DNA from 4 places in the Acetobacter tropicalis genome. Region 2 is predicted to be linked to each of the others. Evidence: riboswitches for the same ligand, from Rfam matches in the RefSeq annotation. Region 2 holds a riboswitch; each other region holds the start of a gene.
The links. Region 2 has a riboswitch for cobalamin ahead of QWU00_RS03145 (Rieske 2Fe-2S domain-containing protein). Riboswitches for the same ligand answer to the same signal wherever they lie in the genome.
Positions count from the first base shown of each region.

Region 1: linked by a shared signal. The riboswitch ahead of QWU00_RS15725 (DUF1636 domain-containing protein) and the one ahead of QWU00_RS03145 (Rieske 2Fe-2S domain-containing protein) in region 2 are both predicted to bind cobalamin.
Region 3: linked by a shared signal. The riboswitch ahead of QWU00_RS15660 (TonB-dependent receptor) and the one ahead of QWU00_RS03145 (Rieske 2Fe-2S domain-containing protein) in region 2 are both predicted to bind cobalamin.
Region 4: linked by a shared signal. The riboswitch ahead of QWU00_RS10950 (TonB-dependent receptor plug domain-containing protein) and the one ahead of QWU00_RS03145 (Rieske 2Fe-2S domain-containing protein) in region 2 are both predicted to bind cobalamin.

Region 1 is NZ_JAUYUW010000001.1:3,494,752-3,502,010, forward strand. It holds gene cobN (cobaltochelatase subunit CobN) at 1-458, opposite strand, end outside; gene cobW (cobalamin biosynthesis protein CobW) at 464-1,546, opposite strand; gene QWU00_RS15725 (DUF1636 domain-containing protein) at 1,550-1,906, opposite strand; cobalamin riboswitch at 2,004-2,228, opposite strand; one part of gene QWU00_RS15730 (IS5 family transposase) at 2,403-2,817, opposite strand; one part of gene QWU00_RS15730 (IS5 family transposase) at 2,816-3,156, opposite strand; gene QWU00_RS15735 (LysR family transcriptional regulator) at 3,364-4,287, opposite strand; gene QWU00_RS15740 (MFS transporter) at 4,408-6,045, shown strand; gene QWU00_RS15745 (HlyD family secretion protein) at 6,062-7,138, shown strand; gene QWU00_RS15750 (efflux transporter outer membrane subunit) at 7,143-7,259, shown strand, end outside.
Region 2 is NZ_JAUYUW010000001.1:704,266-711,524, reverse strand. It holds gene QWU00_RS03155 (TonB-dependent receptor) at 1-2,243, shown strand, start outside; gene QWU00_RS03150 (LysR family transcriptional regulator) at 2,249-3,148, opposite strand; cobalamin riboswitch at 3,570-3,806, shown strand; gene QWU00_RS03145 (Rieske 2Fe-2S domain-containing protein) at 4,136-5,218, shown strand; gene QWU00_RS03140 (tRNA-binding protein) at 5,429-5,767, opposite strand; gene QWU00_RS03135 (family 1 encapsulin nanocompartment shell protein) at 6,146-6,940, opposite strand; gene QWU00_RS03130 (Dyp-type peroxidase) at 6,952-7,259, opposite strand, start outside.
Region 3 is NZ_JAUYUW010000001.1:3,476,758-3,484,016, reverse strand. It holds gene cobF (precorrin-6A synthase (deacetylating)) at 1-656, shown strand, start outside; cobalamin riboswitch at 894-1,126, shown strand; gene QWU00_RS15660 (TonB-dependent receptor) at 1,413-3,704, shown strand; gene QWU00_RS15655 (carbohydrate porin) at 4,229-5,452, shown strand; gene QWU00_RS15650 (bifunctional sugar phosphate isomerase/epimerase/4-hydroxyphenylpyruvate dioxygenase family protein) at 5,483-7,259, opposite strand, start outside.
Region 4 is NZ_JAUYUW010000001.1:2,401,318-2,408,576, reverse strand. It holds gene QWU00_RS10960 (FecCD family ABC transporter permease) at 1-983, opposite strand, end outside; gene QWU00_RS10955 (ABC transporter substrate-binding protein) at 980-1,828, opposite strand; gene QWU00_RS10950 (TonB-dependent receptor plug domain-containing protein) at 1,828-3,915, opposite strand; cobalamin riboswitch at 4,043-4,268, opposite strand; gene zigA (zinc metallochaperone GTPase ZigA) at 4,419-5,633, shown strand; gene QWU00_RS10940 (DUF6525 family protein) at 5,645-6,046, shown strand; gene QWU00_RS10935 (adenosine deaminase family protein) at 6,220-7,259, shown strand, end outside.

The DNA of each region.
Region 1 (7,259 bases), 2.8 Mb from region 2:
GCTGCCTGAGCCGCTTCAACGCCCCCCATATTGCACAGATTTGCCAGTTTCCGCAGTGTGGGTTCAGTGACTGTAGAACAAGCTATCAGGCTTGGATCTTCACGCCCATCTGCTGCAAGAACGGCCAAAGCAATACCATTTTCACGCGCCAGTTGCTCGACCTGCACCAGCCCGTAATGCCAGTAACTGGCACCGCCTATCAGCCTGACCAGAATGCCTTTTGCCCGCGCAAGCGTGGTTTCAATATAGGTATCGACCGAGAGCGGATGCCGCAATGCAGCAAGATTGGCCAACCGCAGAGTAGGGAGTGCCCCATTTGCAGCATGCCACCCAGCAGCAAACGCGCCCAGATCACTATCAGAAAAAGAGAGCACCACGAGATCAGCCGGGCTTTGCCCCAGATCAATGGGAGTTTCCGTCTCTTCCAGGCCATGACTTTCTCGGAAGATCACGTGCATGCGGATTAATCCTCTGGCGTGGTCTGTCCTATCAGCACGGCCTGGATTGCTTTGGCATCAACATGATCGTGCTCAGCAATCACCACAAGACGCGTCTGCCGGGGCTCTGTGCCCCATGGTCGGTCATACTGAGTACGCACGCGCTCACCTACACCCTGCAACACCATCCGCATCGGTTTTCCGCTGACGGCAACATAACCCTTTACACGGAGAATGTGCTGCGTGCGGGCAAGGGAACGCACTGCTTCGACAAGCGCGTCAGGATTGGTGACCTCCGGCAGATCAACGACTACACTGTCGAAATCTTCATGCTCGTGCTCTTCCTCTCCATCATGATGAGAAGGACGGGCGGCAAGATCATTCTCCGCCTGAGCATTCAGGCCCAGAATCACCTGAGGGTCAATGTTTCCATCCTTGACAGGAATGATGGGCAGGGCGCGCGGAGTGAGAGAGGCGATAACCTCCCGAGCCCGTGTCACGCAGACTTCATTGACCAGATCCGCTTTTGTAAGGAGAACAATATCCGCACAGGAAAGCTGGTCCTCAAACACTTCAGCCAGCGGTGTGTCATGGTCCAGATTATCATCAGCCTGTCGTTGTGCGTTTACAGCTTCTGTATCTGGGGCAAAGCGTCCTTCCGCCACGGCTTCTGCATCAGCCAGCGTGATAACGCCATCTACAGTAATACGAGACCGGATACTGGGCCAATCAAACGCCTTGAGCAGGGGTTTCGGTAAAGCCAGCCCTGAGGTTTCTATCAGAATGTGGTCGGGCCGCTGGGGGAGGGCCATAAGCCGTTCAACTGTGGGAATAAAGTCATCTGCCACTGTGCAGCAGATGCAGCCGTTGGCCAGTTCAAGAATGTTCTCTGCCGGGCAACTCTCATCTGCGCAGGATTTCAGAATTTCTCCATCAACGCCGAGTGTTCCGAACTCATTGACCAGAACCGCCAGCCGCCGCCCTTGTGGGTGCGTCATCAGATGACGGATCAATGTGGTCTTACCTGCACCCAGAAAACCCGTAATGATGGTGACCGGGACCTTGGCAAGATTGTGCCGGGCGGTTCCTGCTTGGGGTGTGGTGTTCATATCTCAGTTCTCCTGCGGGGGAAGGCGGGCGAGGCTTTGTTTACGGAAAATCTGCGGCCGCTGCCGCCACGGAACCAACCCATCCGATGTGGCGGCGTAGGCTTCGGCGCCAGCCAGAATTTCGGGGGCATCAGCTTCCGTAAGCCTGCCATACACATAGCTCCATCGGCCTGGAGCGCTTAACGCCACCACGCATCCGTTATTACAGGCGGACAGGCATTCCACAGGCACAATTTCCAGCCCGGAATCTGGTTTTTGGCCGGCAAGGTGCGTGTAAAGACGGGCTCCGGGTACCGGCTGCCCTTCCACCACGGGTTCTCCCGCGCGGCAGGTTGTGCAAACAAAAAGTTTTGCGTTCATATCCCAGCCCTGCTTGCAACAAAGGGCACCGCAGGTAGACCTCTGGCTGCAAAGGCAGCAAGGAACGGTCAACCGGTTGCAGCGCACCCCGGCTGCCCGTTGAATACTCTTGCTGGCAGGTCTCCCGGCTTGCGGAATCAGGGTTTCCCCAACAATCATCCACCTTCCCGACAATTTGTCAGTGGCGCAGGATGATCTTTCCGGTCACGGTCGCGGGGGCGGCTGTGATTGAGGCTTCTTTGATACAGAAGCCCTGTCACATTCCCTCTTAGCCACCTTATAGGCGCACCTATAAAACGGAACCAACACGCTAGGCTGTTGCGGCAAAGTGCCCATGATGTCAAGCAATGGAACCCCATGGCTCATGTGCAGAGGGCATCCTCCGAAGAGGAAAAGCAACGATATGGCTATTCGAGAAGCTAATCTGACTAAGGCGGAACAATCTGCTGGAAACGGCAGATGAAATATCTCTCGCAACGAATGCTAGGGTGTGTCGTCAGTTAATTCCAATGATGGCGGAGACGAATTGCACGGCTGCGAGGAAAGTTGACTTCAGCTTGTCATATCGTGTTGCAATACCCCTGAACTGTTTAAGTCTGGCGAAGAAGCGTTCGATGATGTTTCGTTTTTTATAAAGCGAGAAGAGGATTTTCCGTGGATTGCGTCGGTTTTTCTTTGACGGAATAACCGGTGTGATCCCCCGCTCTTCAAGCTTTTCGATGAGGGGATCGGCATCATAAGCCTTGTCGGCGATGAAGACCTCGGGATCGACTTCATCGAGCAATGGCTCTGCTTCTGTGATGTCGGCCCTTTGTCCGGGCGTCAGGGAAAGAGCCGCAGCCTTTCCCGCGGCATCGACAATGGCATGGATTTTCGTGGTCAGTCCGCCACGGGACCGCCCGGTGGCCTGATCCGCCCCCTTTTTTACGGGCGCCCGCGCTATGCTGGTGAGCACGGACAATGGTGCTGTCGATCATCATGTATTCGTTGTCATGGTCAGCAGCCAGATGCCGGAAAATCCGCTCGATCACGCCGCCTTCGCACCAGCGACGCAGCCGCCGGTGCACGTTCTTCCAGTCCCCGAACCGGGCAGGCAGATCACGCCAGGGAATGCCTGCACGGTAACGATACAGCACGGCTTCGATAAACAGACGGTTATCCGCAGCCGTCCCACCGACATGACCTTCGCGACCCGGGAGAAGATCTTTTATTCGCTCCCACTGACCATCGCTCAAACCATACCGTCGCATTCACACTCTCCCCGTTCCAGAAACAGGAAGAAAACATCACAGATCAAACGGGAGTACAAGCTTCATAATCCCCCCGTTTAACTGACGACACGCCCTAGCTAATGAACCACGAAAGAATGGATACGCTTGTGCCGCCATATCCGAAAACATGTCCTTCGTTATGCAAAGCTAGTCACTTTCCAAATTGAAGTTAGAAAATAAATTAATCTAAAAACTACTTTTTTCAAATACATGCCGTGACACACGAAATAATGTTTCTCTAAGCCAGCGATGTATAGGGTCCATATCCCTCCGTGGATGCCATGCCTGAAACGCTTCGACATTCGGCAAAGAGAGCGGGAATTCGAACGAAGCCAATGACAGAGCATCAAGAGAAATATGATCAATGACAATGCTTGGTAAAGCAAGAATGAGGTCCGTGTTCTTCATACTTTCGATCATGCAATGGTAATTGGGAACCACCATAGGAACATTCCGCGTGAGGCCAAACTGATTACGTAAGACCCAATCAATCGGGCCATGGGCGCGTCCTCGCCGGGAGACGCTGATATAATCGTAACACACCATGCTTTCGGGGGTGATTGGAGTATTCAGGATAGGATGTTCTTTACGGACCAATCCCTGCATCTGATCCCTGAAAAGGGTTTGGCGGCGGATTTCGGGCTTCATCAACTCAGTTGCGCCAATATACAGATCAATACTGCCTTCCCGTAAAGGATCTGAAGCAGCTGTACCAATTTCGGGTGCCCAGATTACCTCGCTCTTGGGGCAATCTTTTTTGAGAGCTTGCAACAACGGCAAAGCAAGGGCTGCTACAACCAAATCATTGGCGCGAATTGTAAATGTGGGGCTCATATTGGCCAGATTGGCCAAGGCCCGTGTCTGGATCAGCGTATCTGCATTCTGAACCAGGTCCTGAACTCGCCCCAGAATACCCGCAGCAAAAGTGGACGGGATCATCCTCCGTCCGGCTTGAACCAGAATAGGGTCTGCGAAGGCTTTGCGCAATTTCGCCAATTGGCGACTCATGGCCGGCTCACTGACCTTCAGACGGCGCGCTGCAAGAGAAACACTCTCCTCTTCCACAAGCACCTGAAGATAACGCAGAAGATCAAGATCGTAGCCTTTCATCCTTGCAGAAATAGACGTTGCCAGGTGGAATGACCAGAAATTTCCATTCCTAAAATCGAAGTCGTCGCTTGCCGGAAATAGGGGTTGTCCCGCTCTTTTGGCTCAGGGACATGTAGCGGTATGAACAACGTCATTCCTGCACAGGCGGGAGGCGAGCCGATCATTCACGCGGCACCTCCACGGCCCTCATACATTCCGCCCTTTGGTCTGCGTACAATCATCGGCTGCCTGGGCATGCTGCTTGCCGTGCATGTTGCGGGCTTCAATGAACACGTTACAGAAATCGGGCTTTCTGACATCCGCGGGGCAATGCATATTGGCCACGATGAAGGAACCTGGGTTATCACGATTTATGAGGCCTTCAATATTGCTGCCATGGCTTTTACGCCATGGTTTTACATGACGTTCTCCATCTATCGCTTCTCCATTTTCATGACAGCGATCATGGCGCTGTTTTCCATTCCGGCACCGTTCATGCCGGATATTACTTCCCTTTGTATCTTACGCGCGTTTCAGGGAATGGCAGGGGGATGTCTGCCACCTGTGTTGATGACGGTCATGCTGAAATATCTACCGCCTGAAATCCGTGTGTTCGGTATTGGCGGGTATGCCATGAGCGCCACTTTTGGACCCAATCTTGGCCTACCGTTGGAAGCGTTCTGGTTCGAGCATGTGGGGTGGCACTGGCTTTACTGGGAGATCATTCCTACCGCGGCGCTCGCAATTGCCATGATGGCTTATGGTCTGCCGCGTGACCCCATGCATTTTGAACGGTTTGAGAAATTCAACTGGTTTGGCCTGCTTGTGGGGCTTCCTGCCATCTGCTCGCTGGTGATTGTTCTGTATCAGGGCGACCGTCTGGACTGGTTCCGCTCCCCCATTATTACTGACCTTACCTTCTGGGGTGGGGCGGCATTTATTGTGTTCGTAATTAACGAGGCCTTTCATCCCAGCCCTTATTTTCGGATTCAGTACTGGCGCTCCCGGAACATTCAGGCGGCTTTGCTTTCGCTTGTCGGCATTCTCGCGATCTGCGGCATCATGGGGGATATTCCGGCAACCTATCTAGAGGCCGTGCACGGTTATCGGCCTATTCAGGCGGCTCCCGTCTCTCTGGTTGTCGCAGTGCCACAACTGATCATGCTACCGTTGATAGCAGCCATCTGCAACAACCCGAAGGTGGACTGCCGCTTCATTCTGGCTGGTGGAATGTGCTGCCTGGCGGCGGCAGCGTGGCTTGGATCATGGCTTACGGTGGATTGGGTGAGGGATAATTTTTACCCCATCCAGATCCTTCAGGTGTTTGGTCAACCCATGACGGTCATTCCCACACTCATGCTGGCCACAATGGCCATGGGCCCGGCAGATGGTCCATTTATTTCCGGTATGGTGAATATGCTCAAAGGATTGGCCAATGCTGTTGCCTATGCCCTCTTTGCCGCCCTCAGCCGCAGGCGTGAGCAGTACCATTCCACCATGCTGCTCGACCATCATGGCACTCATGGCCTTGCCTTGCAGGGAATGGGTAATCCCATCACTCAGCAATTGTCCGTCACATCACCGGACAGCGGGCATGTTGCACGGAATTCTCTGCAAGTCTTCCATACCTATGTTCATGAACAATCCCTCGTTCTGGCGCTGAACGATATCTACTATCTGCTGATCTGGGTGTGCCTTGGCTATGCGGTCATGAATCTCATTCTGCCACGGCGGGTTTATCCCCCTCGTGCACCATCTCCTACTGCTCCGGCACGCTAATTCGGAATAACCAATCATGATCTATAAAAAACCACTACTTTATGCTGGCTGCGCAGCCGGTGCGCTTGCTTTCCTGGCATGGGGCGGGGCTCGGCTGATTAATGGTGACGGGGTCAATCAATATACCAATGACGCCTATGTTACGGCCGACTTTTCCACTGTAGCGCCCAAAGTGTCTGGGCGTATTGACCGTGTAATTGCTCAGGATAACGAGCAGGTTCACGTTGGAGAGGAGCTTGCTCATATTGAGGATGATGACTATCGCGCAGCCCTTGATGTCGCCAAAGGCAACGTTCTCGCGGCACAAGGAGATGTCGCCAATCTGGAAGCCGAAATTGCGCGGCAGGATTCCGTTATTGCTCAGGTTCGGGCTGCGGTACAAGCCGATGAAGCAGAACTGACGTTTGCCCGCCAGAATGCAACACGATACCGCAACCTATCTTCTGGTGGAGCGGGGACTATTGAACAGAAACAACATTCCGAAGCTCAGGAACGGGAAGCACAGGCTGCGATTGCACGGGACCAGGCCGCGGTTGATGCTTCCATACGACAGGTTGCCGTTTTGAAAGCACAGCTTGAACGGGCACGAGGTGTTCTGCTGCGTGCGCAGGGGGACGCAAAACAGGCTGAACTGAATCTGTCCTATTGTACCATTCCGGCTCCTATTGATGGTGTTGTGGGCGAACGTGGAGTGCGGGTCGGAAACTATGTGCATCCCGGCACAGGTATTCTGGCTGTGGTACCTACCCATTCCGCTTATATTCTGGCCAACTATCAGGAGACCCAGTTGACGAAAGTCAAAACGGGGCAGAAGGCGACCGTTTGGGTAGATACCTTCCCGGGCCAGCCGCTAAAGGCGCATGTGGACTCACTCGCTCCGGCAACGGGCGTGGCGTTTGCCCCTATTCAACCTGATAATGCAACCGGTAATTTTACCAAGGTTGTGCAGCGCGTTCCTGTGAAACTAACCTTCGATCCTGGCCAGTCTTTGGCTGAAAAAGTACGCGTCGGGATGTCCGTAGAGGCCAATATTGATACCTCTTCACCGCCTGAAGGGGCACATGCCAATGATAGCCGTTATGTCTGGCAGTAAGTTTATGAAGCATTTCTTTCTTGCTGGCTTTTCATTACTGGCACTTGCTGGCTGTACCGTTGGGCCAGACTATCACAAGCCTGACGTAAAAGCCCCTACCGCGTGGCGTTCCACTCAACCG
Region 2 (7,259 bases):
ATATCGTGACGCTTATGGCGTCTGGCCTTTTCTGCATGAGCGCGGGCCATGCAGAAACAACCGGTTCTGATCAGAAACAGGGTGTAACCGGCCCTCTTTCCAAGAATGTTACATCCGTCGGAAAAGCGGAATACATCACCACGCATGGGAAAACGGCCTTCCTGAAAACGGTGGCTGGTGTTGGTGGACGGCTTGGTCTTTCCATCCAGCATTCGCCTGCCACCATTAACGTTATTCAGCATGATCTGATGATGCAGCGTGGTTACGCGCAGGCAGAAAGCGCAGCGGACAGTGCGCCGGGTGTATCCTCCGGTGGTTCTCCTGGTAGCCCGGCACAGTTGATGATGCGCGGCTTTACGGGAAACCAGATCCTCATCTTGCGTGATGGTCTTTATTTCGGGCCAACAACCATGGTTAACCGGCCCCAAAATACCTTCAATCTGGAAAGCGTGCAGGTGTTGAAGGGTCCTTCTTCCGTGCTGTACGGACAAGGGGCTGTCGGCGGCACGGTGGACATGCGCGCCAGAACGCCGGATTTTGATGCAGCCCATGCCAATGCGCTCTTATCCTACGGCAGCTTCAACACCTGGAATGCAGGTGTGGGTGGGTCCGTGCCCATTACAAAAACGCTTGCCATTCGCTCAGACTTCAGCCGCACATCATCTGACGGGTTTGTAAAAGGCGCAGATCCACATTCAGATGATTTTACAACCACGCTGTTGTGGAAACCAACAAACCGTTTCACTGCGCGCCTGAGCATGGATTACCTGACAGACCGTCTCTCCACCTATTATGGCACGCCTCTGGTCTCTCTTGCACAGACAGGCGGGCGCGTTGGCGGCTTGCTCAGTTCCTCCAAGGGGCTGGGGATCACCAGAGGGTCTTTGTGGCGCTATTATAACGTGCGTGATGGAAGAGCGGGTTCTGTCAACGCAACGCCCACCCTGCATCTTGACTGGCAGGTAAGCCCCACTATCCAGATTCATAACAGCAGTTATTTTGTGTATTCCAAGCGCCGTTGGAACAATGCCGAAAGCCTGAGCTACATTGGCAATACAGGCGCGGTGGATGCTGGAGGGAACAATATCGCGCCAGGCCGGATTGGGCGTGACAGATTTTATGTGTATCAAAACCAGCATCAGGTAGGAGATACCCTCCATACGCAGTTTGATTTCAAAATATTCGGCATGAAAAACAGGTTTGTGTTAGGCGGAGATGCCTATTATCTCCGGTTTATCCGTAATCACGGTTTTCCTGATGCGTCCTATGCGGATAGTGTCTCTCTTGTCAGCCCAGAGCAGACATCGCTGGGCACGTTTGCAGGCGAATATCCTTTCCGTAAATCACCTACAACCATGGTGCAGGCCGGTCTTTTTCTGGAAGATGTTCTCACTGTTCGGGATAATCTACGTATTGTAGGCGGTTTTCGGTATGACTGGCTTGCCCTTAACCGTCAGAACTACAATCAGAACGGTGGCTTCAATGCGGCCAGCAGTTTCAAGGGACACTACAATCCCGACAATTTCCGTATTGGCCCGGTGTGGGATCTGACAAAAGATATCAGTCTTTACGGTGTTTACACCACGGCGGAAGATCCTCCGGGGTCTAACATTTTTCTTGCTAACCGGGGGCAGTTCAGCCGCCTGAGCCATTCCCGTCAGGGCGAGATTGGCGTCAAGGCCTCCACATGGCACGGGCGTTTTACAACAACGCTGTCGTTTTATGATATCCGGCGCACCCGCATGCTTGTGGCAACAGGCGCAGATACGGTGGCGACGGCAGGTGTTCAGAAATCCCGTGGTCTGGAATGGCAGGGTGATCTTGTGCTGAACCAACACTGGAGCCTGTCCGGGAATGTTGCGTACACCTATTCACGTTATGGTTCGTTTCATCCCAGCGCCGCTCTGAATGCTTCTGGTAATCAGGTGCCCAACGTTCCGGCTGTTACGGCCAACCTGTGGGGGATTTGGTCTCGGGTGGCGGATCTGCCACTCGATCTGGGGGCCGGGTTACGGTATGTTTCCGCGCGTAAAGGGGATTACGCCAACACCCTGAGCCTGAAAGATTATGCCTTGGTAAACGTTTTTGCAGGATGGCATGCTTACAAGGGTGTTACGGTGTATGGCCGGATTGATAACATAGGCAATAAGCATTTTGTGCAGTGGGCAGACACCAGTTATCCGGGGCAGATTCTGCTGGGGGCTCCGCGTTCTTTTTCCATTAGCGTTCAGGCGGGGTTCTGAGCGCGTTAGGGGGCTGGTATGGCTCCTGCCGCAAACTGGATGAAGGCGCGCATATATTCAATGTCGGCATCAGTTTCGCGCTGACCAAGGAAAATCTGCTTGGCAATACCCGTTTTGCCAAGCCGGACGGGATAAAGATTAAAGCGGGATGCATATTCCTCCACCAGCCAACCGGGGAGGGCTGCAACCCCGCGCCCATGCGCGACCATGACCAGCATGATGTCCGTGGTTTCTATCTGCTTTTGCTGGCGTGGACTGATGCCAGCAGGCTGAAGAAACTGCGTGAAGATATCAAGGCGTTCTGAAGGGACCGGGTAGGTGATCAAGGTTTCCCCGGCAAGTTGCTGGGGCAGGATGAATTTGGTGTGCCGAAGGGGGTGGTCCGGCCCCACAACCAGAACAAGCTCGTAATCAAAAACGGGGGTGAAACTCAGCCCCGGTTTGTAAAGTGGATCTGGCGTGACAAGAATATCAATCTCGTTGCTGAACAGGGCCCCAATCCCGCCAAACTGGAATTTCTGGCGCACGTCCACATCCACTTTGGGCCATTGATCCAGATACGGTGAGACAATTTTCAGAAGCCATTGGTAGCAGGGGTGGCATTCCATACCGATGCGTAAGGTTCCTCGCTCGCCATTGGCAAATTGCTCCAACCTGTCTTCCGCCAGTGCAAACTGCGGCAGCAAGCGGTTGGCAAGGGATAACAACCACTCACCGGCTTGGGTGGGGGTAAGGGAGCGCCCCTCCCGCCGCCAGATTTTCACGCCAAGCTGGTCTTCCAGCTTGCGAATGGCATGGCTGAGCGCAGGCTGGGTCAGATTAAGCTTGGCTGCGGCTGCCGTAAGCGATCCTTCGCGGGCAACTTCCTGAATAATGGCCAGATGGCTACGTTCAAGAACAGGCATGCAATGCTCCGTGTATGCGTATAATTTATATAATTATGAAAATTATACCATTTTTATTCATGATTTCAAAGCGTTCCTTTTTAGATCCTCTGCTTCTTGCATCTGGAAAGTGTTTAAGGGCTACAACCCATACTCTCGTTTTTCCTAACCCAGACCTTCTTGTTGAAAGGGAAAAGAACGTCTGTGTTTCTGTGTCTTATGCGAATAATGTCAATACTGTTCTCAGCCTGCGTGATATTAGTGAAAACGTTCGACGGAATTTTTGAGTCCTATTCTAAGGTCTGAGGAATTTACTTTCTTTTAGAATGGGTGCGTTCTTATATTTTCGTTCTTTATAGTCCATGCACAGAGCTAATGGCTGTGTTCTTCTACCATGTTATATTGCATCTTGCGCGGGAGGGGTGGTTAGGCCCATGATGTATCTGCAAAACGCTTCGATGGTCCCGTGCAAGCGGGTTAATAGGGAACACCGTCATGCTCAAGGGGTCAATGAGTGACCTTGAAGGCGTAGTCGGAGGCTGCTCCCGCAACTGTAGGCGGTATGCTTCTGGTTTGGTCGCGTAGAACGTGCGCCACTGTTTTCATCAGGAAACGGGAAGGTTGAATCAGCAAGCCATAATCCGCGAGCCAGGAGACCTGCCATCGTCCAGCCACCAGCCGTCGGGCGGGATGTACCGAAGGGAGGAGAAAAGTGACATGTCTGTCTGCTGCATGTGTCAGCCGTTTTTCACGCAAGAACCGTCAGGGGCGCTTACGTTCCTGAAGAGCTCCGCTTTTTCTCAGCAAAAAAGTAAAATTCGTGTTTGCCCTAAGCGGAAGGCTTCTACCGTCTGAGGCATCTGCTCAAAAATCAAACGGGAATGCGTGCTTTTCAAGACGGATAACTGAGTATACGCGTTCAGGAAAAAAGCAGGAGAAGCCCTATCCTTACAAGGGGAAGATCTTTTTTCCTGTGTCTGAGCCGCGTTGTGTGGGATGGCCATAAGTATGAAAAATGGATCTACTATAAATTCCTTGCAGGCTGCATTATTAGAAAAAGCTGATTTAAGACGGGTCAGAAGTGATCCGAATTTTTGGTACCCCGTTGCGTGGTCCCGTGAAGTGCGCCCCGGTAAAGCTCTTGGTGTTCAGTTTGCGGGCCATCCTCTGGTGGTGGTGCGGCCTACAAACGGCGCTCCTTACGCATTGGATGGTTTGTGCCCCCATAAGCAGGTGCCGCTGAGCAAAGGTGCTGTTTGTGGGGATTTTATAAGCTGTCTGGCTCATGGTCTGAAATATGATAGGAAAGGGCAGTGTGTTTCCCAAAATGGCGCTGCCGATGCGGGTCTCCTTCGCCTCAAGCCGTGGGCGTGCCGGGAAAAAGACGGGCTTATTTTTGTTTTCATGGGCAATCAGGCGCTGGCCGAGACCAAACCGCTTCCTGATTTTCCACGTGTAAGAGATAAACGTTATCGTACCAGACGTTTTGGGCAGGTGGTCAATTGTCATTACAGTTTCATGCATGAAAACCTGATGGATATGAACCATCAGGTGTTGCACAGTCGGCTTGTAGGCAAAATGAAACCCCGTTTCCTTGGCATGGATCGTGGTGAGGACTTTGTAGAAGCGCGTTATACATTTGCCCGTACAGGCGGCAAGCAACCCTTGAGTGAGGCCCTGATTTACGGCCAGAGGCGTAAGGATGGCCGGGACTTCGCTTACCGGGATGTGATGACCATCCGCACACAGTATCCCTATCAAACCCTGCGTATTGAAACGCAGGGTATTGATGAGCCTGTCATGGAGTTATGGATCTCTTATGTTCCTCAAGACAGGCAGGAATTGACAAACCGGGTTTTCGGGCTGTTATCAATCAAGCGGCTGAAAGTGCCCTTTCTGCTTGATCTGGCATGGCCCGTGCTGGTTGCTTTTACAGAGCGCGTCTTCTTTGAAGATCGTGAAATTGTGGAACTGGAACAGCAAGCATGGAAGGAACTGGGGGGCGATCATAACGTGGAAGTTTTTCCTGTTATTCTTGCCTTGCGGCAGCTTTTGCGAGACAGAGGTGTGTCGCCCCCTCAGGGGGAGTGAAAGCTTGTTTGCGCAGTGCTGTGATGCGTCAAGCAGACAGAGGGCAGGCCGTTTGCGTCATTATGTGCACAGCCTTTCAATCAGACGCACGCCACTCTGAACAGAAAGAGTGCTCTTCCATAAGAGAGCAACACCCACCAAAGGATACCTTTATACCAAAACGGGTAGTGGGTGTATTGTTCTGTATAGTTATAAGAAAAAAACGCCTTTTTAAAAGAGGCGGCTGCCATCAGGCACATCTCGTTCAGGGATAGTCAGAACCACGCGCTTCTGATCATCAGGGAAGCCCAAGGTCAGAACTTCAGAAACAAACGGGCCAATCTGGCGGGGTGGCAGGTTCACCACACAGGCAACCTTCTGGCCAATCAGAGCCTCGGCGGAATAGAGCTCCGTAATCTGGGCACTGGAGCGTTTCAGCCCAATGTCTGCGCCAAGGTTAATGGTTAGTTTCCAAGCTGGTTTGCGGGCTTCCGGGAAAGGCTGGACATCAGTGATTGTTCCAACGCGAATATCGATTTTGGTGAAGTCATCAATGGAAATCGTGGTCATGAGACGAGTCTTCCTTTTGTGTGAAGCAAGTTTTCAAACTGTCTTTAGGGGGCAATAATTCCGGAACTGTCACTACCTGTTTCTGGATGAGTGGAGCATATCTCCCACTTGGATAACACGGTAGATAAAACCGTGCTTCTCAAGGAGATGCGGGGAGGCGCTATTACCAATGCACACTTTTCCTCCCTATTGTTGATAGGCTTGCCCCAAACGGTGATCAATTTTTGCAGAAGAGGGTGCTTTTATTCTTGGGGGCGAGTGCCAGGGGGCAGGCGAGTGGAGGAAAGAACTCGTTCTGTGTTCTATCCAGAAAACCGGGGAGCGTAGGGCGTAATCAACCGTAGCCGTCTTGTGGAGACGGCTACGGCCTTAGGTGTACTAGTCAATGGCGACAGTGGCTTCACTTGTCAGCACACGGAAGACAAAGCTTTCCTGCAGGTAAAGCTCCACCGTTTCAGCCGTGTGGCTCAAATAGCCAATGGAAAAATCCTGCCCAATATCCAGCGCCAGATCGCCACCACGGGTGGAGACAACAAACGCACCTTCAATGGCGGGGGCCCAGATGATCTTGCCGTCAATCAGGCTCTCAAGATGTTTGCGGATGGGGTACCCTTCATCATCACCGCCGTTGACGGCCTCAAATGCCGAGGCTCCCAGCACAATGGAATAAGGGCCATTGACGCCCGCCAGACGTAATTCATTGAGCGCGGCAGAAATAACGGCAGGATAATCCTTGACCGATGCAGGAAGTTTGAGATGCGTGTTTGACGTGCCCTGACGGATGCCCGTCATGCCTGCTGCGGCATATCCGTCAAAAATGGCGCGATCTTCTGCAAAGGCAATTTTCTTTGCAGCGTCCTTGACTGGCTGCCAGTCTGAATCAAGGGAGCCGCGTTCCACGGCATCAATTTCATCGCGTGATACGGTAAAGGGAACACGCAGTTCCACCAGCGGCAGAACATCCCGCAGAACGCTCCGCACACCGTCGCCCAGTGTTTCAATCTGTTTGGCGCGGCCTGTGCCCACACCGGCAAAAGCGGTGCCTTTGGGGTCTGATGTGTCCACAACCCGGCGGCCAGCCAGATGGCGGCGGATGGTGCGGGCGGCTTCATCTTCAATCTCGGCCCAGGCGGCGGAGGAAATGGGAGCCAGATGTCTGTGCAGATTGTTCATGTCAGAACTCCTTATTTGAGTGACCCAATTCCAAGAGAGCCGCTCGGCAGATCAGGGGTAGGTGAGGGGGCTGGTGCTGGCTGATCGGCTGTTTCCAGATCAGGCGCGCCGTCCAGAAAATCACTTGTGGGAATAAAGAACAGCGTTCCCGTAACGGCGGTGCTGACATCCAGAAGTCTGTCGTAATTTCCGGGTGGTTTGCCCACGAACATGTTTTGCAGCATTTGTTCCGTGCGGGAAGGGGAGCACGCATAGCCGATAAAGTAGGTGCCAAACTCTCCTTTACCCACTTCACCAAACGGCATGTTGTCGCGCACGA
Region 3 (7,259 bases), 2.8 Mb from region 2:
GCAAGGAACAGAATAAGGCTGATCTGGCTGATCTACGCCAAACTCTCTGCAAACAGATTCTTACAAATCCTGCTTGCCGGATTGCAGAATTTGATATGCCTCGCCGCAATACAGCGGATCCAGATTACCGCCATGGTGTTGTGCAATGGCATAATGCTATTGCACGAGTATGGCAGGAAACTATTTGTACACACCTGCCGCAAGGTGGAACGGTTGCACTGCTCGTATGGGGAGATCCCGCACTATATGACAGCACCCTGCGCATTGCCGCGCGTTTGGAACCAGCCCCACAAATCCGTAGTATCCCGGGGATTATGTCCCTGAATATGCTGGCAGCAGCACATACCATCGCGCTTAACGATATAGGCGCACCCTTTACAGTCACAACCGGCCGCCAGTTACGTGATCATGGTTGGCCAAACGGCAGCAATACAGTCATTGTCATGTTGGATGGAGACTGTTCGTTCCAATTTATTCCTGCAAAGGATATCACTATCTATTGGGGAGCGTATGTGGGCATGCCGGAACAGATACTACTCTCCGGTCCCTTGACGGAAATTGGCCCAGAAATCATCACAACCCGCGCTCAAGCCCGAGCTTGCCACGGGTGGATCATGGATATCTATCTGCTGCGCCGTTCAGAGGCAAAACAATAAAAAACGGTAAAGCAGTAAAGAATGTAAAACAAGAAGAATTGTCTATCTTTAATGGAAGAATAGAATCTTTCCTAATTTCTAATGTTACTTACAGCCCACGCCGAATAGGCATAGAGACAAAAGCCTGAAAATATCTACAAAATAGAGTTATCCCTAGGCTACTGATGTCCGAATACAGTAGGAAAATACTCTATTTCCCTCTATGAGTGTATTGAAATCACGCCAACGTCCTGCTTATAAGGGCATATAGTCGATGGTTCCGTGCAAACGGATGAAAAGGGAATGCTGTATGCTTCGGCTGGACGCTGGTCCGGAAGCTAGTCTGCAACTGCCCCCGCAACTGTTGGCGGTGAGAGTCTGTTTATTATGTTTCCTTGCAGGAACAGGTCACTGGTACATTTGGACCGGGAAGGCCAAACAGATTTCTGTGATCCGCGAGTCAGGAGACCTGCCATCGTCGTGATAAGCCCGGATGCCGGTCGGGGATGGCTGGTTTCCTGAGAGAGAAACCATGACGGCCCGAGTTCCCTTCCTCATCCTTCTCCCTGCATGCAGCATGCCTCATAGAAAAGCGCTTGATGGCCTAAGATAGCGCCCTATCAGCAGCCTTCTTTTCTCGTCCGCCTTCTATAGGCCGCGTTCTTCTGCGCTCCCCCTGCCTCGCTGCTTAAACTTGTTTATAGTTTCCCGCAGTCGGGCAGTACACAGACGCACATTTAGAAGACCGTTGTGCCTCTGTCGCACTGCAGGATCACCATGACCGCTCGCCTCCAACTCTCTTTTTTTTCTGCGCCAGCAGGCCATATTATACGTTACAAGCGGCATTTTTTTGTCACGGCCATGCTTTCTACTGGCTTCACGTTTTGTTCCCTCCCCACAATGGCCGCAGGCTCCCCACTGGCAGTACCCACCACGCAAAAAACAAAACATTCCCGCTCTTCTCTCAAGTCCTCAACGCCGAGCGTAACGGGTAAGGCAAAAAACTCGCCTGCCGCACAAGGCGCGCAGAATGTTTCTGTCAAGGAAGGAGCGCCAGAAACAATTCAGGTAACAGCATCCCGGCGCGATTTGCTGGGCCGTGCTGGCACCGCGAGCGAAGGCTCTTTGACTGCACGCGAAATCCAGCTTCGCCCCGTCTATCGTGTTGGTCAAATTCTGGAAGCTGTGCCGGGGCTGGTAGTGACATCCCACTCTGGCGAGGGAAAAGCCAATCAGTTCCTGTTGCGTGGTTTCAATTTGGACCACGGAACAGACCTTGCCTCATTTATTGATGATATGCCGGTCAACGGCGTCAGCAATGCCCATGGTCAGGGCTACACAGATCTCAACTTTCTGATCCCGGAAGTGCTTGCGGGGGTCGATTATACAAAAGGCCCCTTTCATGCAGATATTGGTGATTTTGGTGTTGCCGGATCGGACCATATGAAGCTGGCTGATGATATTCCACGCCAGATCAGCCTGAGCGCAGGCACTCTGGGCGACTATCGGGCTTATATCGGCAGCACAACCCATTTTTCCAATACGAGCCGTTGGGTGAATGCGTTTAACATTTCCCACTCGGATGGTCCGTGGAAATATCCGGATAACGCCCGCAGCATCCGTGCACTTTCACGTTATACGTATGGAAGCGCCAAAAATGGTTTTGATCTGACAGGCATGTTCTATCGCGGCCAGTGGCGCGCAACAAATGATCAACCTCTGGATGCCTACCATGAAGGACTAATCGGCCGCTATGGGTCTCTTGACCCAACCGATGGAGGGTTTTCTGAGCGCTATAGCCTCTCTGGCCATTACCATCTGGCCCGGGATAACTGGAAATGGGTGACAAGTGCTTTTGCTGTCCATGACCGTCTGACCTTGTGGAACAATTTCACTCATTATCTGGATGATCCTGTTAACGGAGATCAGCAGCAACAGGATGAAACCCGCACAACTGTAGGGGGCAGCAGTGTCTATACCCGGCAGGATCATGTCGGCCTGGTCCGCACGGAAACACGGATTGGCGTACAGGGGCGGTATGATATTCTGTATGTCGACCGTCGCCATACGCGGCAGCGCGTGACATTAGCAAACTGTCCTTCCAGCCTTGAGGCAACAATTCCCTATACGTGCAATGCCGATAATATTAATCTGGCTTCAGTCGGTCTGTTTGTGCAAAATACAACGCACTGGCTACCCTGGCTGAGAATGATCGTTGGTCTGCGTGAAGACTATCAGGGGGGAACGGATGAAAATCTTGTCGATAATAGCCTGACACAAAAGCATCAGTGGCTGTTTCAGCCCAAAGGCAGTCTTGTTTTTGGGCCATGGAAAAAAACAGAATTATACCTAAGCGGAGGACGTGGATTTCACTCCAATGATTTTCGCTCCGTGTCGGGCTCCTATACGTCTGATGAATTTACAAAAGGCTCTGTTAAAGTTCCGCTCATGACATCTGCTGTCAGTGGAGAAGTTGGGGTTCGGACCACGCCATTTTCTCACCTGCATCTTCAGGCAGCAGCATTCATTATCGATTTTGACTCTGAACTCAGTTATGATGGTGATGCGGGCGTTACCTCTCCCGGCCCAGCCAGCCGCCGCCAAGGGGTGGAATTCTCGGCACAGTACAATCCATTTACCTGGCTTGAATTCAATACCGATCTCTCATTCGCCAAAGCCCGCTACCGGGGTCACAACCTTTCCAGTTACGGTATTGATGGAGCATATGTTACCAATGCCCCAAACTTTGTATGGTCTTTTGGTGTTATGGTCGATCGTGGGCCTTGGTATGGCGGTCTCCAGGTCAGGTGGCTGGGTGGATATCCCCTGATAGAGGACAATAGCTTACGCTCCAGCGGATATCAGGAAGTCAACATGAATCTTGGTTATCGTTTCAATAAAAAAATAAAACTGGAAGCCAGCGTGTTCAACGTTTTCAATACCCGGGCCTATGCGGCACAATATGCGTACGACTATCGGTTGACCCCCACGGCTGCCGTACAAACAGGCGCAACGGGGCATCCTTTGGAGCCAATTTCAGCTCGTCTGGCTGTAACGGCTGATTTTTAAGGCCGCTGCACAGCCTTTGCATTCAACCAGTTCGAAGTGTGCGGGGATAGTTAAAGAGTGTAGTCGTTCGCCTTTGATGCGCTCAAAAGCTTTGCTCTCATGCATATACCAAGAGCATGCGGAGCAAGCACTTACCAGAACGACGCCTCCTCAAGAGTGAAAGGCTGGTCCGGAATAAGGTAAAGCAGCCCATTCTGTGGTCGGCTTGGGCCTTTCCCCTGCCATTCTTCTCAATGACATGATAGTTGTGTCTATGTGTGTCAGGAGGAGATTCTAAAAACGTGGGGGCATCTTCTATCCGGGCCACCCGTTGCGCCATTCTTATTCTTACTGTGGGCGCTTGTCTCAGTAGAGAACATGGGGCCTGTGCCGCCAGTGTGCCTCTAACAACTGATATTCTGCCATCTGGGGTTCCCCTTCCCGTCCCCGCTCCCGGTTTTGTTCAGCCTCCCGAGGATTCAAGCACCGAATTACTCGGCAATGCAGGCGGTGCAAGAGATTGGCTCACGCGGCAAGGCGTAAGAGTGACCATTCAAGATGTTGAGGAATTATGGGGTCTTGTTTCGGGAGGGCTACATCCTGGTCCAACATATGATGGCATGACAGCCGTTGCTGTTGCATTGAATACCCAACAGGCGTTCGGTTGGCAGGGCGGCCTCCTGAACGTAAGCGCCTTACAAATTCGTGGTCGGTCCCTTACCAACGAACGTCTCGGTGCGTTGAATGCCGTTAGCGGCTATGATGTGGGACGTTCCACCCGTCTTTTCGAGCTCTGGTATGGGCAAAGCTTATTTCATAACCATCTGGACATCCGGGTCGGCTCCATTGACCTTGATACAGAATTCCTGGTTAGCCAAAATGCGTCTTTTTTTATGAATGCCAGTTTTGGCTGGCCTCTTTCCACCTCAAACAATCTGTATTCAGGTGGCCCATCGTGGCCTTTTTCTGCGGTGGGTGCGCGTGTCAAATGGACCCCTGCCTATCCAGTGGTGTTAATGGGCGCAATTACTGACGATAATCCCACACGCGGCCCCTTCTACAGCAACGTTAGCCCAACCGTGCGTGACCCCACAGGAACATTGTTCTCAACAAGTGGAGGAACGCTTTTCATGGGTGAAGCCCAGCTCTGGCTAGATATGGCCAAACGATTAGGCGGAAAGGATGCTCCAGCCCTACCAGGAACGTGGAAAGTTGGCGGATTATATGATACCGGTCGTTTCCCCGATCAAAGATATGATAACCAGGGCAACCTGTTGGCGAGTTCAAACAGCACAGGGGTGCCACGTTATCATCGCGGCAACTGGATGGCCTATGCCCTGATTGACCAGATGATCTGGCGTAAAGAAAAAGAATCTGGAAAGACAATTAATCTTTTCGTAAGAACGACAGTCAGTAATGGTGACCGAAACCGTTTCTACTTTGAATTACAAAGCGGCTTTACTTTTGATGAACTTCTCCCCGGACGCCCCGATGATACAATTGGCATCGCCTGGGGAGCCAGTATCTACGGACGTGAAGCCAATCGGAATGCACATGACGCGGTGCGGCTGGGTACGAGTGTACCGTATCAGCTAAGGCCGGAACACCATATTGAACTGACCTACCAAGCGGCGGTTACTCCGTATCTTATTCTTCAGCCAGATTTCCAGTATTTCCTGAATGTTGGCGGTGTCAATCGTGATCCGGATACCGGCCGCTCTGCTCGTAATAGTGTTGTAACAGGGCTCAACATGACAACAACATTCTGAATATAGAAAACATGGGAGATTAGAAACAGATCAGATATGTTCTGAATACTGTTTCTCTCCTGCCCGACGTTGAGCCGTCAAACGAACTTGGGTATTGGCCGCACCATATCCTTTATATTCTCCCACACGTTGAACAATCTCAAAAAAGAACATCCGATCAATCGCGCGCGAAAATATTTGGAAAAACTCTCCACCATCAGAATCTCGGTCATAAAGAATATTACCGTCGGACAATTCTATAATGAATGCGTCTGTCAAACCAAATCTAGCCTGAATGTCATCATAATAATTTTTATTTATTTCTAGAATAGGAAGGCCAGTCTTGCGCATACGTTTTGAAAACGCAAAAATATCGTCCGTGCCCAGAGCAATATGCTGATAACCTGCTCCAAGAAATTTCTTCTCAAAACGGGAAGCTAGGGTTCTTGCTCCTAAAGAGCCATTGAGTGTTAGACGAAAATTCTTATTTTTACTTTCCAAAGCTTGACTCTGTACGACCCCGCCGGGATCAATCAGGTCCACTTCCTGGCAGACTTCAAGGTCAAAAAGAGACGTCCAATACAAAACCCAAGAAAGAAACTCATCATAACCAACAATAGATGCTACATGATCAAAAGAGGTTATTGATCCTTTTATTTCTGGTTTAATTTTTTGTGTAATCTCAAACTCTTTTTCCCATAATTCCGTGTAAACGTCCTCATCAAGAAAATAAACAAGACTCCCACCAACACTCCGTATCGCGTTGATTGAGCGACCAGACAAACTGTCTGATAAATTTTCAGCAACTGCCATACCTAAATGATGAGCCCGTTCAAGTGCTGCCTTACGATCCTTTATGTATAGCCCTATTGCACACAAAGCATCTCCATGTATCAGACTGAAACTGCCAGAAAAGGAATAAGATTCTCTGTTTATAATAATAAAAATATCGTCTTGTGATCGCCAAAGAGCGACATCACGTATCTTATGATTCCCAATGTGTTCAAACCCAATCATATCCAATATTTTTCCTAATTCTTCCCCTTTTCCAGGTGGAACAGAAAACTCTATAAATTTGATGGCAGGATCAGAACGATCAGGTAGGTGAGTTTCCTCCCCCACAAGATAGTGCGCATCATCCCGGACTGTCACAAGAGAGCGTTTTCCATCAATTGCAACGGTTTTGGAAAAACCAGAACGAAACCGATCATTGAAAATTTCTAAAGATAAAGGCCCGCTGTAACCAATCTTTATTAACGCTGCGACCCACTCTGTCACGGGCAGTCCACCTTGAAGTGGCATGCAGCGGAAATGGCGGCTCCACTGAAGGATATCCATATTCATTAAAGGAGCATCAGCAATCTGGGCCAGAAAGATCTTGGCAGGATCAATATCCATTATGGAAGAAATAGGAATATGACGAGACAAAGAATGAAAACTGTCCAGAATAATACCAACAGATGGTAGATCGACAGCACTCACAATAGCAGCCACATCTCTGTGATCATTAATATAGCGTCCCCATGCTAATCCTTCATAACCTATGCGCAGGCCTCTCGATGCAGCACGTTCTCCTAGTTCTCTAAAGTCATCAATGATGCGCCCCTCATCTCCTTCGGCATCTTTCATAGTGCTGGAGCAAACAAGCAAAAGATCTGTGCCCATTTCTTGCATAAGATCAAATTTGCGTTCAGCACGATCGAAAACTCTTTTGCGTGCATGCCCTTTCAACCCCTCAAAATCACGAAATGGCTGATAAGCAATATTTTGAAGGCCAAGATCATCCATTAGAAGACGTAAATCATGCGCTGATAAATCAGAGGAGACA
Region 4 (7,259 bases), 1.7 Mb from region 2:
AACTGAATCACCCTGTGAAAAAACACAGGAGCCCCGATCAATGCCGTTACAACACCAATCTGCAATTCCTTGTGCGTAGCAGCCAGACGCACCACGATATCAGCCCCCAGTAGAAGAGTAGCACCTCCCAGAAAAGCAGGCAGTAACAGACGGGATGGCCGATGGCCTGCCAGCCCGCGCAACAGATGCGGCACAACAAGCCCGACAAAGCCAATAGCCCCCGATACAGCAACACACGACCCAACGGCCAGAGACGTCCCCATAACGATCCGCATCTGCACGCCCGTTACGCCCTTAAAGCGAAAACCAAGCGTTGTCGCGACATCCTCCCCCATGATCAGGGCATCAAGTGCTCGTGCGGAAGACGCCATAAGCACACACCCAATACCAACACCGGGCAACACGAGCAGAACGTCCAATACTGTCCGATCTGTCAGAGATCCCATAAGCCAGCGCATGATTTCAAAAGACGCATAAGGGCTTGGCACCAGATTGAGCACCATGGCCGTTAAGGCAGCGGTAAAACTGCTGAGTGCTGCGCCCGCAAGCAGCAGCACAAGAGCCCCACCCCGCCCGACAAGCATGACCAGCAGAACAGCCGCCACCAATGCACCTGCAAGCCCCCCAAGCGGCAGCACGGCCAAACCCAGTTGTGCGAGCCCTGTATAAAATACGCATACCGCCCCCAAAGCCGCCCCGCCTGACACACCCAGCAAGCCCGGGTCTGCCAACGGATTACGCAGATAGCCTTGCAGCACGGCACCAGAAAGCCCCAAAGTGCCCCCCACTAGAATAGCAAGCAGCATACGCGGCAAGCGTAATTCGCCTAGAATGACAGCCTCGGCCGTGTGTTGCCCTGCCAGCCACTCCAGCAAGGCCTGTGTGAAAGAAAACGCATGCTCGCCCCAAAGCAGCGACAATGCGGAAAGGCCTACAATACAGCCTGCCAGCACGCCATTCAGAACCAAGGCCCGCGTTTTCATTCTGCGTCCTCCGTCTGCTTCAGGTTATTCCGCGCGTGCCGGAGAAGGGCGACAGCATCCAAGGTTTGGGGGAGACCACAAAGCCAGAGGGAGGCCGGAATATCCACGACGTGTTTTCCTGAAAAAAAGCGTTTCAGCACCGGATTATCCAACATGGCTTGCGCAAGGGAATAGCCCTGCCCTGATCTGTCCCGCACCAGAAGGTCAGGTTGCTGAGCCAGCAATGTTTCAAGCGGCACGCGTCCGGCCACTGTGATACCAGCTACCGTTGACAGATTACGCAACCCGGCATGCGCCAGCACATCATCCGGTAAAGACCCCGCACCTGCTACAAAACCATTTGCTTCATACACTGCGGCCACGGGGTCCTCCGCCTGACGTGAGATGCTGAGAAGCGCAAGTCTTTTCAGGAAGGCATCCACCATCTGTTGGCCTCGTTCAGGGTGCCCAACAGCCTGTGCCACCTGCATGATCTGTACTGGAATCTCCGCCAGAGAAGAGGCCGGTGGAAGAGTAAGAACCTTCGCCCCAACCTCCCGCGCAGCTTTCACGGCAACGCGGGCCGTGAACTGTCCTGCCAGCACCACATCCGGATGCGCACCAATCACATTTTCCGCCGTTGACGACAGAACCGGAACATCCTGTGCTTTTTGACACAAGACCGACCCAGAACAATCCTGCACCAGCGGACTAAGCCCCACAATCTCGGCCCGGTCAGCCAACATCAGAGCCAACTGATCCGTACAAAGATTCATGGATACAATCCGTTTGGCAGCCCGCGCCGGAGCAGGCAGCGCTGCCACCAGCAGGCTACACAACCCCAGCAGATGCAGCCACCTCCGCATCAGTAGCTCAGGGTCACACCGCCATATCCCCCTCTGCCCGGCTGAAGATAACCAATTGGCTCTTCATACTGCCGGTTAAGAAGATTGTCGGCGCGCGCAAAAATGCTGACATAGCGGTTAATCTTGTAATTGGCCGCAATATCTATGGTGAAGTAGCCGTGCCCCTTGCCGCAGGTGCTGCAATAGGATGTCCCGATAACCGGCAGATCACGCCACCCGCTGACGTACAGGATATTCCCCGAGAACGTCAGATCCTGAATAGGGGTCCAGGTTGTATTGAAGTTGAACTTGTGTTGCGGACGACGCTGCAAGGCCAGATCACTGCTGACATCCCGTGCGTGGGTCCAGGTATAATTCAGGTTGAAGTCCAACGTTTTGAGGGCCTTCCAGTCAAGAAAAGCTTCCACACCATACATACGCGCGCGCGCCACGTTGCCATAGGAATACTGATAATAGGGATATCCCCCCACCATCTGGATATTTTCCGTGGACTGGATCAGGTTTTTGACGCGGTTATCATACCATGTAGCGCCAAAATGCAGCTTATCCCCCAGCAGTTTCTGTTCCACCCCGGCATCATACCCGATCAGCCTTTCCGCCCGCAGGTTCGGATTACCCGTCTGGGAATAGCTGGAACCGACCTGACTGGAAAAAAGCTGATACAACGTGGGGCCATGGAAGCCTGAACCCGCGCTGGCTTTAATGATGGTACCAGTGCCCGGCACATGGATGGAAGGGGCAACACGCCACGTTACATAATGCCCGTAGCGGGAATTGGAATCATACCGCACGTTAGCCGCACCGTAGAGAATATGGTTCCAGCTGCCCTGATACTGGCCATATCCTGCCGTCGTATCCATACCAGCCTGTGTGTGATAGCCGGTATCATACGCTGAGGCCGCCGTATGGCTGGAATCAAACGTATCATGAAAATGCTCCGCACCAATCAGGAGCGTGCCGTATTTCTTGAAATCAAACGTACCGTGCCAGTCAATTTTCAGGCGGCTTGAACGGTAATAATCCGGTCCGGTGGCATAGAGGCCCGTTTCATTCCAGCGGTTACGGTTGGTCATGTACCCAAGTCCAATAACCTGATCAAAAAAACCATTAAAAGACACGAGATGCGCAGTGCCGCGCACCACAGCCTCATTCATGTTGTTCTGCTCACGCACATTCCCTCCCCCGTAGGCCTCGCTTTGCAGATCATAGAGGGAATAGGTGTGGTAATTGCTTTGAATGAGGCGAGCAGTCAGCCCCAGATCGAAATTTCGGGTGACATCATACCCAAGACGGATAGTGGCAGACCGGTTGTCGTTACGGTTACCTTTATGCCGTTGCTCCCGTGTCGCCCCATAATAGCGGTCAATATAACGCGGAATGCCGTGAAACCCTTCCATCCGGTAATGAGAGAGTTCGACATTGTAGTGGAAGCGCCCCTTGCTCCCGCGCGCGCCGATAACCTGATTGAAGGTGCCGTAAGACCCCCCTTCTATCCGCACAAACGGCTTGAAACGCCCCTGCCCCTGCGCAGTGGTCATATCAATCACGCCTGCCATGGCATCCGCACCATACAAACCGCTTTGTGGCCCGCGCAAAATTTCTATGCGGCCCAGACCATCTGTAACAAACTGACCCGCATCGAACATACCGCTGGCTGAACTGCCATCGTTCACGTCCATGCCGTCCAGCCGGACCTTGACTTCATTGGCGTTATTACCGCGCATCAAAATGGACGTTGTGGCCCCAAACCCGCCAGAGCGCACCACGTTCAGCCCCGGCTGGCGTGCCAGAATATCTGGCAACGTGCGGCGCTGCTGGGTCAGCATCTGTTCTTCCGTAACAATGGTCAGTGCCGTGCCAATATCATCCGTGCGTGTGGGCGTTCGGGCAGCACTGACTGTTATCAGTTCGGAGACGAGCTGGCTGGGAACAGGCTGCACAGAAACCGGAGTAGGTGTGGCGACGGACTGTTTTTTGGCAGGTTGTGCTTTTAGCGGCGGTGAAACAGGCGCATCCGCCGCCAGCGCGGAACTACCCCACAACGTGAGAAGAGTGGAACTGATGAGAAAAGTATTGCGGAACATCAGAGAAACAAGGCCTCGCGGTAAGAAAGACGTCGCCACGAGAGAAAGTCCGACCCTGACCACCCCGAAAACTTTAGGAGCACCCCTGGTCCAGTCACTTTGCTGACACCCCCCGATCAGCACTTCTCGTCTGCAACCCCGGCTGATGGCAGGTTTCCTGGCTTGCGGTAGGTCATCCTGCACCAACCTTCCCAGGAGAGGCTCCCAGTGGCCTGACGTACCAGCCAGTATGTGCAGGACATGCCGCTTACAGTTGCGGGGACAGCCCAGGCTTTGGCCTTGCATGGCAAAACCGCACCCGGTTCCCTTTTACATCGCTCCCTGACAGGGAGAGAACCATCACGCCCGGTTGATGCCGCCAAAAGGCAGGAAGTGTCAAGAAAACAGCCGTCTTCTCCCCCATGCTTCCAGAACATTCCGCACGATTGAAAGAGCACTGAATGTTATGTTATGTTATATTATAACAGTTATCACGTTATTGAACTCAGCTTCAGGGAGCCCCCTCCATGCCCGCATTGCTGCCCGTTACCGTCCTTTCCGGCTTTCTGGGGGCGGGAAAGACGACGGTGTTGAACCATATTCTCAATAATCGGGAAGGCCGGAAGGTCGCCGTTATTGTGAATGACATGAGCGAAGTGAATATTGACGCTGATCTTGTGCGAGAAGGCGGAGGCGATCTTTCCCGCACTGATGAAAAACTGGTGGAAATGACCAATGGGTGCATCTGCTGCACCTTGCGGGATGATCTATTGCAGGAAGTTCATCGGCTGGCGGCAGAGGGTAAATTTGACTATCTGCTGATTGAATCAACCGGCATTGCAGAGCCGCTGCCTGTTGCCGCAACCTTTGAATTCCGGGATGAAGACGGCAACAGCCTGAGCGATAGCGCAAGGCTGGACACCATGGTCACTGTGGTGGATGCCGTAAATCTGCTTAACGATTACGCCTCAACCGACTTCCTGAAAGACCGCGGTGAAACCGCAGGCGAGGAAGATGACCGTGCCTTGGTCGATCTGTTGGTAGAACAGATTGAATTTGCAGATGTGGTGGTCATCAACAAGGTCTCTACCGCCACGCCGGAGCAGGGAGAAGCAGCCCGCCAGATTGTGCTGGCACTGAACCCTGATGCGGATGTTATTGAAACGGACATGGGGAAGGTTCCCCTTGAGCGTGTGCTGAACACGGGCCGGTTTGATTATGACAAAGCCCATCAGCATCCTCTATGGTTCAAAGAGCTTTATGGCTTTAAAGACCACACGCCGGAAACCGAGGAATACGGCATCCGTAGTTTTGTCTATCGCGCTCGCCGTCCCTTCGTGCCCGCTAAATTCAAGACTTTTCTGGATGCCAACTGGCCGGGCGTAGTGCGCGCCAAGGGGCATTTCTGGCTGGCCACGCGCCCGGACTGGGTAGGGGAACTTGGACAAGCGGGCGCACTGGTACGCAATCAGGCCATTGGCTTGTGGTGGGCGGCCATTCCCAAAAGCCAGTGGCCGGAAACTGACCAGTGGCGCGATTTTGTACTGAGCAAGTGGGACCCTGTGTTTGGAGACCGACGACAGGAAATTGTGTTCATTGGCACGCAGGACATGGATGAGCCCGCCCTACGCGCCGCATTGGACGCCTGCCTGACGCCAGAGGATGGCACTGGCCGCTTTGACCCTGAACGCTATGCCCACCTGCCAGACCCCTTTCCCGTCTGGCGGCGAGAAGCAGCATAATGGAGGGTGGCATGTCGGCGTATCAGTTTACTCACCACCCCCACAGATCCAACTCGGAAGGACAGATTACTCCCCCCTCAAACGAGCGCACGCTGCGTCATGAAATCTGGCACCGGCATACGGGCGATGAATGGTCCGCCTTTGAACAACTGCCACCGTCCATTCGCCAGAGGCTAAGGGAACACGCGTATGATGCGTGGTCCGTTAATGCACTGATCCTGTGGCGACATTATAAACGGGTGCATGGCCCCAACCGCAGAGCGGAACGGGCCCTTATCCGGTATCTGGACTATTGTGAGCGGCTTGAGCGGGACGCCTTTGCCACGCGCTACCACAACAGCTACGGCACCCCTCTGCCACATGATGCCGCTGTTGCCAGTATTCTGCGCTATACCGCACCGGCCACGCCTTAACGGTAAAGGAATTCTCTGATCAGGCAGGCTTCCACACTCTCTCACCCTCAGCTTCAAGCGTGGTGCAGGGTTTTGAGAGCCCCCTGTTTTTATGTATAAATCCGATATGTGAGTGGAATGGTTTCTGTTACGCAGGAACTATAAACCACGTCTCTACCGGATGGTGTTTCTGTATGTTTTTACGTTCCTTGTTACTGGCCTGCGCTGTTCTGACAACGCCGTTTTCCCTCTGTCAGGCTGCAACGTCTGACGAGCAGAAAACGGCCCATATGTTCAGCACCCTGCAAACAGACCCCGTGCGGCTTGCTGTGTTCATGCGCCAGTTCCCCAAAGGAGCGGACCTTCATAACCATCTCGTGGGTGCCATTTATGCGGAAAGTTATCTGAAATGGGCCGCGCAGGATGGGCTGTGCGTTTCAGTTGAACAGGGCACAATCTTGCCCCGTGCATGCACCTCCACCCCGGCAAAAGGCGAAAAACCGGCAACAGACCTCCCCTCTGATGAAACAGCCGAAAACCGCATGATTGATGCCCTTTCCATGCGGGATTTTGTGCCTACGGCTAATGATCGGTCAGGCCATGACCATTTTTTTGCAAGCTTTGCAGGTTTTGGCTCCGCAACCGAAAAACATGCCGGGGACAGTCTAGCGGAAGCGCTTGACCGCGCTGCGCAAGATCACATCACGTATGTGGAACTGATGATCTCACCCGGCTTGGGCGGTATGATTGCGAGCGGAAACGCCCATCCTCTTCATGGTGAGAATTATGAGCAGGCCATGAAAACCCTTCAGGCAGACCTTCCCAAACTGGTTGCCCAAGCCCGCCATGAAACAGACGACATGGAACAGCAAGCCCAACACGTGCTGCACTGCGGTACGCCGCAGGCTCACCCCGGTTGCGCTGTAACAGTGCATTATCTTTACCAAACCCTGCGCACCGTTGCCCCATCTGCTGTGTTTGCGCAGTTGTATGCAGGCTATGAAATGGCCCATACAGATCCCCGCTTTGTGGGCGTCAATTTTGTCTGCCCGGAAGATGACCCCATTGCCATGCGCGATTATGACCAGCATATGCGCATGTTTCAGGCGTTAAACGCTGTCTACCCGGACATAAAACTCAGCCTGCATGCTGGCGAACTAACACCGGGCCTTGTACCGCCGGAAGGCCTGACACACCATATTCGCTCCGCCATAGAGGTAGCCAATGCCCGCCG